DNA from 2 places in the Tigheibacillus halophilus genome. Region 2 is predicted to be linked to the other one. Evidence: a T-box and tRNA genes for the amino acid it is inferred to sense, from the RefSeq annotation. Region 2 holds a T-box; the other holds one or more tRNA genes.
The links. A T-box is a leader RNA that pairs with one kind of tRNA and senses whether it is charged. The one in region 2 lies ahead of ileS (isoleucine--tRNA ligase), so its partner is inferred to be a tRNA-Ile.
Positions count from the first base shown of each region.

Region 1: it encodes a tRNA-Ile, which carries the amino acid that the T-box ahead of ileS (isoleucine--tRNA ligase) is inferred to sense. The anticodon was not compared.

Region 1 covers NZ_JBHUIZ010000003.1:995,522-1,001,144, forward strand. Annotated here, with positions in the region: gene ACFSMW_RS05575 (MFS transporter) at 1-1,135, opposite strand, end outside; gene ACFSMW_RS05580 (superoxide dismutase) at 1,301-1,912, opposite strand; tRNA gene ACFSMW_RS05585 (tRNA-Phe) at 2,076-2,148, opposite strand; tRNA gene ACFSMW_RS05590 (tRNA-Ser) at 2,229-2,321, opposite strand; tRNA gene ACFSMW_RS05595 (tRNA-Ile) at 2,326-2,402, opposite strand; tRNA gene ACFSMW_RS05600 (tRNA-Met) at 2,435-2,511, opposite strand; tRNA gene ACFSMW_RS05605 (tRNA-Asn) at 2,515-2,589, opposite strand; gene ACFSMW_RS05610 (Na/Pi cotransporter family protein) at 2,810-4,447, opposite strand; gene ACFSMW_RS05615 (NfeD family protein) at 4,721-5,353, opposite strand; gene ACFSMW_RS05620 (hypothetical protein) at 5,421-5,623, shown strand, end outside.
Region 2 covers NZ_JBHUIZ010000003.1:570,757-576,379, forward strand. Annotated here, with positions in the region: gene pgeF (peptidoglycan editing factor PgeF) at 1-396, shown strand, start outside; gene ACFSMW_RS03380 (YggS family pyridoxal phosphate-dependent enzyme) at 413-1,084, shown strand; gene ACFSMW_RS03385 (cell division protein SepF) at 1,121-1,555, shown strand; gene ACFSMW_RS03390 (YggT family protein) at 1,562-1,822, shown strand; gene ACFSMW_RS03395 (YlmH family RNA-binding protein) at 1,840-2,613, shown strand; gene ACFSMW_RS03400 (DivIVA domain-containing protein) at 2,691-3,194, shown strand; T-box leader at 3,263-3,497, shown strand; gene ileS (isoleucine--tRNA ligase) at 3,615-5,623, shown strand, end outside.

The sequences.
Region 1 (5,623 bases), 420 kb from region 2:
TTTTCACTGGATCCATGAACATGATAGCCAGGAGAAAGATAAGAATGGAAACGACGCGCCCGATATTAGCAAAAAGTTCTCTGACTACAATATATTCCACTCTAAGTTCTTTCGCTTTAGAAGCCTTGCCAATCACGTCAAATGTCATCGAAGTATAGGGAACGGTCAAAATCGGATAAGCGATACCGATAATGACAGCATAAATGATCAGTGTCGTATAGTTCATATGGATGAGAATGATAAATAAGGAAAAAAACAACATACCTGCTCCGAACAGTATCGCTTTTTTTCGTCTGGATGGTTTGATATACTTCGTTGCTAAAAAATAAGCAACGAAAGACAGACCTGAACAATATAAATTGAACATACCCAGGGATAGTTCGCTTTTAGTTACCAGATAAACCCAGATTGTAATCACAAACCCGAAGATTCCCTCACGTAACCCTTGGAACAAATGAGCATCTAATATCTTTCGCCAGTTTTTGTTTCGGGATCGTTCTTGCAGCACACGTTTAAAATAAAAATCTCCCTCTGCCTGCCTTCTTTTTAAGAAAAAACTGCAAACAACCGCACCAATGAAAAGTGCAAATGAAACAGCGAAAATCACTGTATAACCGATGTCATCTGATAAATAAACAATGATCATTCCTGCAGCTAAAGGACCAATCATACCGCCTAGGGACTGTAAAACCCCCAAAAACCCATTAAAGAAATCACGCGTATCCGGTTCAGTAATCTCAAAGGTCAAAACATTATAAGCCAGCCAATAGAAGCCATAGCCGATTCCGAGCAAGCCACCTAAAAGGAAATTGTATGTGGCGGATTTTTCAGCCAGGAATAAGACAGCCAAGAAAAAGAGTGACAAAAAAGAAACGCCTAAGCGCAAAACAATGATTCGATCAATTTTTTTGGCAATGATGCCTGCAAAAATAAAAGTGATTGGCTGAAATATGAAAATAGCCAGGTTATAAACAGCTATTGTGGTGTAATCGCCTGCTTGCTTCCACAAATACACATTCACGAATGTATTGGATAAAAATATCCCCAGTGAATACAATCCGCCAATCACAAGTAAAAAAATTAAGTCGCGATTTATCTCTGTTTTTCCTAATATGATTTCCATACCTTTACGCATACGAATTGCTCCTTCGTCTTTCATCTTAGTGTTACGCAACTCGCTGCTAGTTATTCAATTCACTTTTGTGTCATAGACATTCAAGGTTGGCTAATATTAATAATAATGAATGAAAAAAGGCATATCACCCAAACGGGCAATATGCCTTTCTGACAATTCCATCAATTACTTAGCTTCGTTGTAGTTTTTAGCCACTTCATCCCAGTTAACGACGTTCCAGAATGCTGAAATATATTCAGGGCGTTTATTTTGATATTTAAGATAGTATGCGTGCTCCCAAACATCCAGGCCAAGCAATGGTTTTTTGCCTTCCATAACAGGATTGTCCTGGTTTGGTGTACTAATGATGGAAAGCTCTCCATTGTCAAGAACAAGCCAAGCCCAGCCTGAACCAAAGCGTCCAGCCGCTGCTGCTGCAAACTCGTCCTTGAATTGATCGAAGCCTCCAAATTTATCGTTGATTTTATCAGCAAGTTCACCTGAAGGCTCACCGCCGCCATTTGGTGAAAGCAATTTCCAGAACATGCTGTGGTTGGCATGTCCGCCGCCATTGTTGCGAACTGCAGTGCGGATATCTTCTGGAACAGCATCCAGATTGCTGATCAATTCCTCCAATGATTTTTCTTGAAGATTTGCATGCCCTTCAAGCGCACCGTTAAGTTTTGTCACATACGTATTATGATGCTTTGTATGGTGAATGTTCATGGTCTCTTTATCAATTGTAGGTTCCAATGCATCATAGGCATACGGTAGTTCTGGTAATTCAAATTTAGCCATAATATAACTCCTCCTCGAATAATCATTGTAAAGGATGGAATATTCATCCTTTTAACTTTAGATTATCAAAGGGGACATAGCGTTGCAACATATATGCACCAAAGATTTTCAGATAATCTGCCAATGGTAATAAAAAAACAAGCCTATGCTTGTTGAAAGGAGATGGCTCGGGACGGAATCGAACCGCCGACACAAGGATTTTCAGTCCTTTGCTCTACCGACTGAGCTACCGAGCCATGGTATAAGGAATCAAATTTGTTAATTGCGATTGTACGGCTATTTTTCCATAAAAGATATTGCACTACGAAATTATGTATGGAGGAGGTAGAGGGATTCGAACCCCCGCGGGCTTTGACACCCCTGTCGGTTTTCAAGACCGATCCCTTCAGCCAGACTTGGGTATACCTCCAAAATGGTGGACCCTGCAGGACTCGAACCTGCGACCGATCGGTTATGAGCCGATAGCTCTAACCAACTGAGCTAAGGGTCCCACTATTTTGTGTAAACAATTTATACAATTTTTGGTGGCGGCAGAGGGGATCGAACCCCCGACCTCACGGGTATGAACCGTACGCTCTCGCCAGCTGAGCTACGCCGCCATATGGCTCCACAGGTAGGATTCGAACCTACGACCGATCGGTTAACAGCCGATTGCTCTACCACTGAGCTACTGTGGAATGTTTCAGATATGTAATGAGCACAAAATATAATTTATCATGTTCTACAAATAAAGTCAATAACTTTTTTGAAGTGTCGTCCCTCGGTAACAAAATGCGTCATCCTTCGACAACAATAAATACTATACCATGATGTGATATGGAATTCAATATAATTGATTAAAAAAATAGCGTATCATTTTAAAACCCGGAACTGCCGCCCCGGGTTCAAAGATATTACTTATAGATGATCTATTTTTCCAAGTACCTCCTCAGCGATGTTCACCGCGTGATCACCGACTCTTTCCAGGTTGCTGATTATATCGACAAAAACGATTCCTGCTGCTGGTGTGCACAATCCTTCATTCAAACGTATAATATGCTTTTTGCGGTATGTCCGTTCCATCTTGTCTATTTCATTTTCTTTTTGCAGTACAGATAATGCCATTTTGCGGTCAACATTTTCCAACGCCTTTACAGCTTGTCTGACTGTCATGACAGTCAGATCGTACATATTATTAATATCCTCCTGTGCTGGCTTTGTCAGTATCAGCTTGTTCGATATCTGATAATTAACCAATTCAATGATGTTCTCATAATGATCACCTATTCTTTCGATATCGCGAACCGTATCCATAAAAGATGTATGTCTGTTACTCTCCGCTTCTGACATCGATTTTCCAGACAGCCTGATAAGGTAATCAGTTATTTTCCGATCCAGATTATTTAAAGCTTCCTCTGTCTGGAGTGCGATTTCTGCATGTTTTTGTTGATGGGTCACCAGAAAGTCATTTGTTCTCTCAAGCCCTGACGAAGCAAGCTCTCCCATACGTATAATTTCAGCCTTTGCCTGGTCCAGTGCGAGTGTAGCTGACCGTTCAATAAAAATCGGGTCCAAATGCTTTGGTTTATGTTCAATAATCATGTCTTCCCCAGGCACGAGCTTCGTCACTGCCCATGCTAATGTTCCAATAAAGGAGAACTGTATCAGCGTATTAGCGACATTAAAGCTGCCATGTGCAAATGCAAGGGTCATTTCCGCATTCAAGTGCAAATGCTCCTGCAGGTAAATGATGTACTTTGTAAACCAGCCTAGAACAAGTAAAAATATGATGGAACCTATCACATTGAATAATACATGTGTTAATGCCGTTCTTTTAGCTGCAACAGAAGCCCCGATCGATGCAAGAACCGCTGTAATGGTCGTCCCGATATTATCCCCGAATAAAACCGGGATGGCTGCATGTAATTCAATCGCATTTTCAGCATATAAGCTTTGCAGGATTCCAATTGTCGCACTGGAGCTCTGAACTATCAATGTTAATAGCGTGCCTACCAGTACCCCTAGTACAGGACTGTCGCTCATATCCAACGTCAGTTGCTGGAACGCCTGCAAGCTGCTAAGTGGTTTCATGGCTTCTCCCATTAACTCCAGTCCAAAAAATAAAGCTCCAAATCCAAATAACGCTTGTCCAATCGCAGTAATTTTCTTATGTTTGAAGAAAAACAGCAAAAAACATCCGATAGCGAGAACTGGTAATGCATACTCCCCCACATTTATCCCAATGATAAAAGCTGTGACGGTCGTGCCGATATTCGCCCCCATAATGACACCGATCGCTTGACGCAGCGTCATGAAACCGGCATTTACCAAGCCTACTGTCAATACGGTTGTACCTGAACTGGATTGGATCAGAGCCGTTACAATAATACCAGCCAGCACTCCCATGAAGGGATTACTCGTGAATCTATCCAGTATGTCGCGGAGACGATCGCCTGCGGATTTTTGCAGTCCTTCTCCCATATATTTGATGCCTAGTAAAAAGATACCCAATCCACCTAAAAATTCGAAAACAAGCTTTTGTACATCTACATCCACGATGATACCTTCCCTTCAACAACAAGTTCTGTAACCAATTATGAATGAATTTAAGAAGTTGTAAATATGATTGCGTATATCTTTACATAAAATTTACAAACAAAAAAGCAGCCTAAGATCCTATCTGAAGCATGTATCTCCATTTCCTGCCAGTACAATGGGCGCTTAATTTTCGGTTACTTCATAAATGGTGTGTAGTCTTTATCAACGCATGTGCAATGGGCTGTTTACATAAAACAAGCGTGCTCCCCGTATGACGGAAACACGCTTGTTTCAAAAATGTTTTGCTTCTATGAGTATCCTGGTACCATCCACCTGAACAATGACCACATTTGTCCCTTTGGCAATCCATTGGCCATTAGACACAGCGCTGTAATCTTTATTGCCAAGCCTGATCGTACCAACAGGACGAAAATCTGTCAGAGTTACAGCCTCTCGACCTACGAGCTGCTCATAATCAGCGTTCATGGAATTATATCCCGCTTCTTTCGTAAGTCTGTCTTTTAACGTGATTTTCGACCACATATCCCTGCGTTTGAATACTTTCAAAAAAAGAAAAGAGCCTGCAGCACCGATTAGAACGCCAAGAACTGCATATACTCCTGCAACAACGTTAGGAGCTGGTAATGCAACAGCCAGTAACATACATGCGACTCCGATTGTAGCCAGGGTGCCATCATTTAACAGTTTTCCGTCGATGATTATAAAAGCAATTCCAATAAAATAAATAGCAAGCATCAACATAAGCGAATCAGCTTCCACATAAACTGAAAAATATACAGTCATAAATCCAATGCCAAGCAGTGCGAAAAGGCCGCGCGCGTTCACTAAAATTTCGCCGATTAAAAATAAAGTTCCTAAGCAAGTAATAACAACAGCAATCCAATCATAGGTAAAAATATCCATATGCTGCCCTCCTCTTATTAACTTATACGTTTCACATTATACAATGTTTCATAAAAGGAGTCCCGAAATGAGCTTTTTTAAAAGAATTTTTGTTTATTTCATTATTTTTCTTTTCATATGGAGTATACGCGATGATCTGACTAATAAAACCATGGAGCCAAACACGGATTCTGTCCACCACGTACAAACCATTTCCGGCGGGGAAAATACACAAATGAATGAGGTGGTCAAATTTAAGACAAAACATGGGGATACGGTATTGTCAGTTGC
Region 2 (5,623 bases):
GGCATCGCTCATGCCGGCTGGAGAGGCACGGTTGGGAGAATTGCTGAGAAGATGGTATGGAAGCTGACCGAATATGGAGCGACTAAATCTAGTCTTTTAGCAGTTATTGGGCCATGTATTTCAAAAGCGAATTACGAAGTGGATCATCAAGTAATCAGCAATATATCCGATAAAGATCAAGCAATCGCGGCAACTCCCCTTGCAAATGGAAGATTTTTGCTGGATTTAAAGAAACTTAACGCAAAAATTTTACATGATGCAGGTTTGCCTGAAAAAAACATAGCGGTGACAAATTATTGTACCTTCGATGATGAGACTTTATTTTTTTCCCACCGGCGAGATCAAGGCAAGACAGGCAGAATGCTCGCTTTTATCGGGTATCGTGATTATATTTGAGGGGAGAAAGGAAAGAATGGAAGTAGCAACGAACTTAGCAAATATTCGCAGCAGAATCGAAGCAGCTTGTGACAGAAGCAATCGAAACAAAGAAGATATTGTCATCATCGGTGTGACAAAATATGTTACAATAGAACGAACAGAGGAAACGATTAATGCAGGCATCAAAAATCTGGGTGAGAATCGTCTGGAAGGTTTTTTGGATAAATACCAGCATTTTCAGGATGAAGATGTGTGCTGGCACTTCATTGGAAGTCTGCAAACAAGGAAGGTAAAAGACGTTATTGACAAAGTGGATATGGTTCATTCTTTGGACAGAATGTCTCTTGCAAAGGAAATCAATAAGCGGATTGACCGTCCAGTTGACTGTTTTATCCAAGTCAATGTAAGTGGCGAAGAAAGCAAGCACGGTTTAATGAAAGAGGAACTGATGCAATTCATCGCAGACATTCGTCAGTATGAACATGTGCGAATCGCCGGGTTGATGACCATGGCTCCTTTGACAGAAAATGAACAGGTTATTCGCAATGTGTTCCGCGAATTGCGGGAACTGAGGGATGCAGTAAAAGAACAGGGGCATAGTCACGCCCCATGCAGATTTTTATCTATGGGAATGAGCAATGATTATGAAATAGCAATTGAAGAAGGAGCGACACATATACGCATTGGTACGGATTTAGTGGGCTAGTGTCATCTGGAAAACCAATTAGCGAGGTGAAATCGAATGAGCATTAAGAACAAGCTGAAATCATATTTCACAATGGATGATGAATACGAGTACATTGAGGAAAATGATGATCAGAAAGAAGAGGATTATGCACCAGTCGCTGCAAAACAGAAAAGAAATGTAGTCAATCTTGCCAGTGTACAGCAGCAAAATGTAAAGATCGTGTTATGTGAACCCAGAACATATGGTGAGGCTCAGGAAATAGCCGACAATATCGTTAATAGGCGAGCTGTAGTCGTGAATTTGAAACGGCTGGACAATATAGAAGCCAAAAGGGTGTTAGATTTTTTAAGCGGGACGATTTATGCTGTCGACGGCATGATGCAAAAACTGAGCAGCGAAACTTTTCTATGTGCCCCCGATAACCTGGAAATTTCCGGTACAATCACAGAATCCATTGAAGACCATGTAGATTACAATAAAGGATGGTAATAAAGCATGTACGAGTTATTCAGAATCCTGGAAACTGCCTTGAATGTTTACAGTTTCGTTTTGATCATATACATTCTCATGTCCTGGTTTCCTGGCGCAAGAGAATCCGCTTTTGGCGGAATATTCGCCAAGTTGAGCGAGCCATACTTGGAACCGTTTCGCAGAATCATTCCGCCAATCGGTATGCTGGATATATCACCGCTCGTCGCTATCATTGTGCTGCAATTGGCACAGAGCGGATTACGGACATTGGGTTATATGTTTTAAGGGAGCAACAAAAATAAATGGATATATATCAGCACTTTCGTAAAGAAGAACATGCTTTCATTGATCAGGTGCTTTCATGGAAAGATGATGTGAACCGGTCCTACAGAAATAAATTGACGGATTTTCTTGACCCTCGGCAGCAATTTATCGTTGACAGCCTTACAGGCAAGAATGATGATGTAAAGGTATGGCAATTCGGTGGCGGCCGTCATAGCGAAAGGCAGCGAGCGCTCATCACCCCGTTTTATGAACAGGTGCAGCAGGAAGACTTCGGTCTTTGTTTGCTTCAAGCTTCTTATCAGGAAAAATTCTCTACATTGACACATCGCGATGTATTAGGTACATTTATTTCATTAGGACTTAAACGTGACAAGCTCGGAGATATACAAGTGTCTAATGGGCTGATTCAAATGATTGTCGCTGATGAAATTGCAAAATTTGTCGTACTTCAGATGACAACAGTGAAGCGCATGAAGATCAGCATGGAGGAAAAGCCATTGTCGGCATATCGTGAACAGCCTTCTGTCTGGAACGAAATGGGCAGGACTGTTTCTTCCTTGCGCCTTGACACGGTGCTGAAGGAAATCTATCATGTGTCGCGCAAAGAAGCTTCAGATTATATTAAAAAACAAGCAGTGAAAGTTAATTTCAAGCTTGTAGAAGATGTGAAATTTCAGGTGTGCGAACAGGATATCATCTCTGTCCGTTCAAAAGGCAGAAGCAAATTAGTGAAAATTGAAGGTAAAACAAAAAAAGATAAATTCAAAGTGGTTGTAGCCACCTTGAAATAGTTGGTACATACTGTAAGAAGTTGTAAAAGAATGTTTGTAATATGGTAAAATGTAAAAAAATGTCAGGAGGTGGCGAGATGCCATTATCACCATTAGAAATTCACAATAAAGAATTTAACAGAGGTTTCAGAGGTTATGACGAAGATGAAGTAAACGGGTTTCTTGATCAGGTAATTAAAGACTATGAAACTGTTATTCGTGAAAATAAAGAACTGGATGCCAAGGTTGCGCAATTGACCGAAAGACTCGGGCATTTTACGAATATTGAAGAGACGTTGAATAAATCAATCCTGGTTGCACAGGAAACAGCTGAAGAAGTCAAGGGAAACGCCGCAAAGGAATCGAAGCTTATTATTAAAGAAGCGGAAAAAAATGCTGATCGCATTATCAATGAGGCGCTAAGTAAATCACGCCGAATCAGTATGGAAGTTGAAGAGCTGAAGAAACAAGCCAAGGTGTTCAGAACCAGATTGAAAATGCTTGTAGAGGCTCAGCTTGATCTGATTGACAATGATGATTGGGAAAAAGTACTTGATACAGATTTTGATGAAGAAGTTGAAATGGTCGAAACCAAGGCATAGACTTGACTTGATATATTTTTTTGCATATAATCTTAACACATAGATACAACAATAGCCGGCTAAATATGATAAATATGAAGACGGAGACGTTTGAAGACAAATCTGAACAGCGAGTTGGGGATGGTGTGAGCCCGATACAGAAATGCTTTTGAAACCATCACTCCCGAATTTCCCCGTGAACAGTTTTTGACAAAGTAGACTAAGTAATGGAGGACGTTTCATTCGCGTTAAGAATATTTGAGTGAATTCGATCGGATGATTCGAATTTATAAGGGTGGTACCGCGAGTCTTCTCGTCCCTTACCAGGGATGGAAGGCTTTTTTTGATAGGCAAATTTCATGTGCTCTGCTGCCCTATCATGATACAGGTCGAGATTTTCTAATCATATATCGGTTAAATACCGACCAAGGAGGAAGAATAGTGGATTACAAAGAGACATTATTGATGCCAAAAACGGCATTTCCAATGCGTGGCAACCTGCCAAACAAGGAACCGAAACGTAGAGAACATTGGACAGAAAATAACGTGTATGAAAAAGATTTGGAACGGACAAAGGGCAGACCAACCTTTATTTTGCATGACGGGCCACCGTATGCAAATGGTGATCTCCATATTGGTCATGCCTTGAATAAGATTTTGAAGGACTTCATTACACGCTATAAATCCATGTCAGGGTATTATGCACCCTATGTGCCGGGGTGGGATACGCACGGTCTGCCGATTGAAACGGCTTTGACCAAGAATAAAAAAGTGGATCGCAAAAAAATGAGCATAGCGGAGTTTAGACAGAAATGTGCTGAATATGCCATGAAACAAGTGGAAACCCAGCGTGAACAATTCAAAGAACTCGGTGTCAGAGCAGATTGGGAAAATCCTTATATCACGTTGAAGAAGGATTATGAAGCGGCCCAAATAAGAGTATTTGGTTCCATGGCGGAGAAAGGATACATTTATAAAGGTCTAAAGCCGGTATACTGGTCGCCGTCTTCAGAGTCTGCATTGGCTGAAGCAGAAATCGAGTATCAAGATAAACGGTCACCTTCCATTTATGTAGCGTTTGCGGTTAATGATGGCAAAGGTCTGCTGCAAGAAGGTGATAAATTCATCATTTGGACGACAACCCCTTGGACGATCCCTGCCAATTTAGGAATCAGCCTCCATCCCGACTTGGAATATGTGGTTGTCCAAGTAAATGGAAATCGATTTGTGGTCGCACAGGCACTTTTAGAGAATGTTGTTCAGGAGCTTGAATGGGAAAATTATGAAGTTGTTCAAACCTTTAAAGGCGCCGAAGCAGACAGAATCACTGCAAAGCATCCGTTTTATGATCGTGATTCCTTGGTAATGATGGGTGAACATGTTACGACTGAAGCAGGTACCGGCTGTGTCCATACAGCGCCCGGACACGGGGAAGACGATTTTTATGTTTGCAAAAGTTATGGTATCAATGCATTTTGTCCAGTAGACGAAAAAGGTGTCATGACGGAGGAAGCGCCAGGATTCACCGGTCTCTTTTATGATAAAGCCAATAAACCTATTACAGAAAAATTAGAAGAAACGGGTGCTTTGCTGAAGCTAAAATTCATCACGCACTCCTATCCTCATGATTGGCGTACAAAAAAACCGACTATTTTCCGGGCGACCTCACAGTGGTTTGCATCCATTAAAGATTTTCGACAAGAAATTCTGGATGAGATCAAACAGGTGAATTGGTATCCGAAGTGGGGAGAAACAAGATTGTATAATATGGTGCGCGACCGTGAAGACTGGTGTATCTCCAGACAGCGTGCATGGGGTGTGCCAATTCCGGTATTTTATGGTGAAGATGGTACGCCGATTATCACAGATGAGACGATTGAACATGTTTCAGGTCTGTTTGCGGAATTTGGTTCCAATGTTTGGTTCGAACGTGAAGCAAAAGACTTGTTGCCAGAAGGATTTACATCAAAACATAGCCCGAACGGCCATTTCACGAAAGAACAAGATATCATGGACGTTTGGTTTGATTCCGGTTCCTCACATGAAGCTGTGCTGCAAGGCAGGGAAGAATTGCGCCGACCTGCAGATGTATATTTGGAAGGAAGCGACCAATATCGCGGTTGGTTTAACTCTTCGTTGTCCACTGCTGTCGCAGTTACTGGAAAAGCGCCGTACAAAACGGTCATCAGCCATGGATTCACTATGGATGGCCAGGGCAGAAAAATGAGTAAATCTCTTGGTAATGTCATCGTTCCTTCAAAAGTGCTCAAGCAACTTGGGGCGGATATCCTGCGTTTATGGGTGGCTTCTGTCGATTACCAGGCTGATATGCGTATCTCTGATGATATTTTAAAACAGACATCTGAAGCGTACCGGAAAATCCGTAATACATTTAGATTTATGCTTGGCAACTTGGATGATTTCAATTCGAAGAAAGACGCACTTGCAGC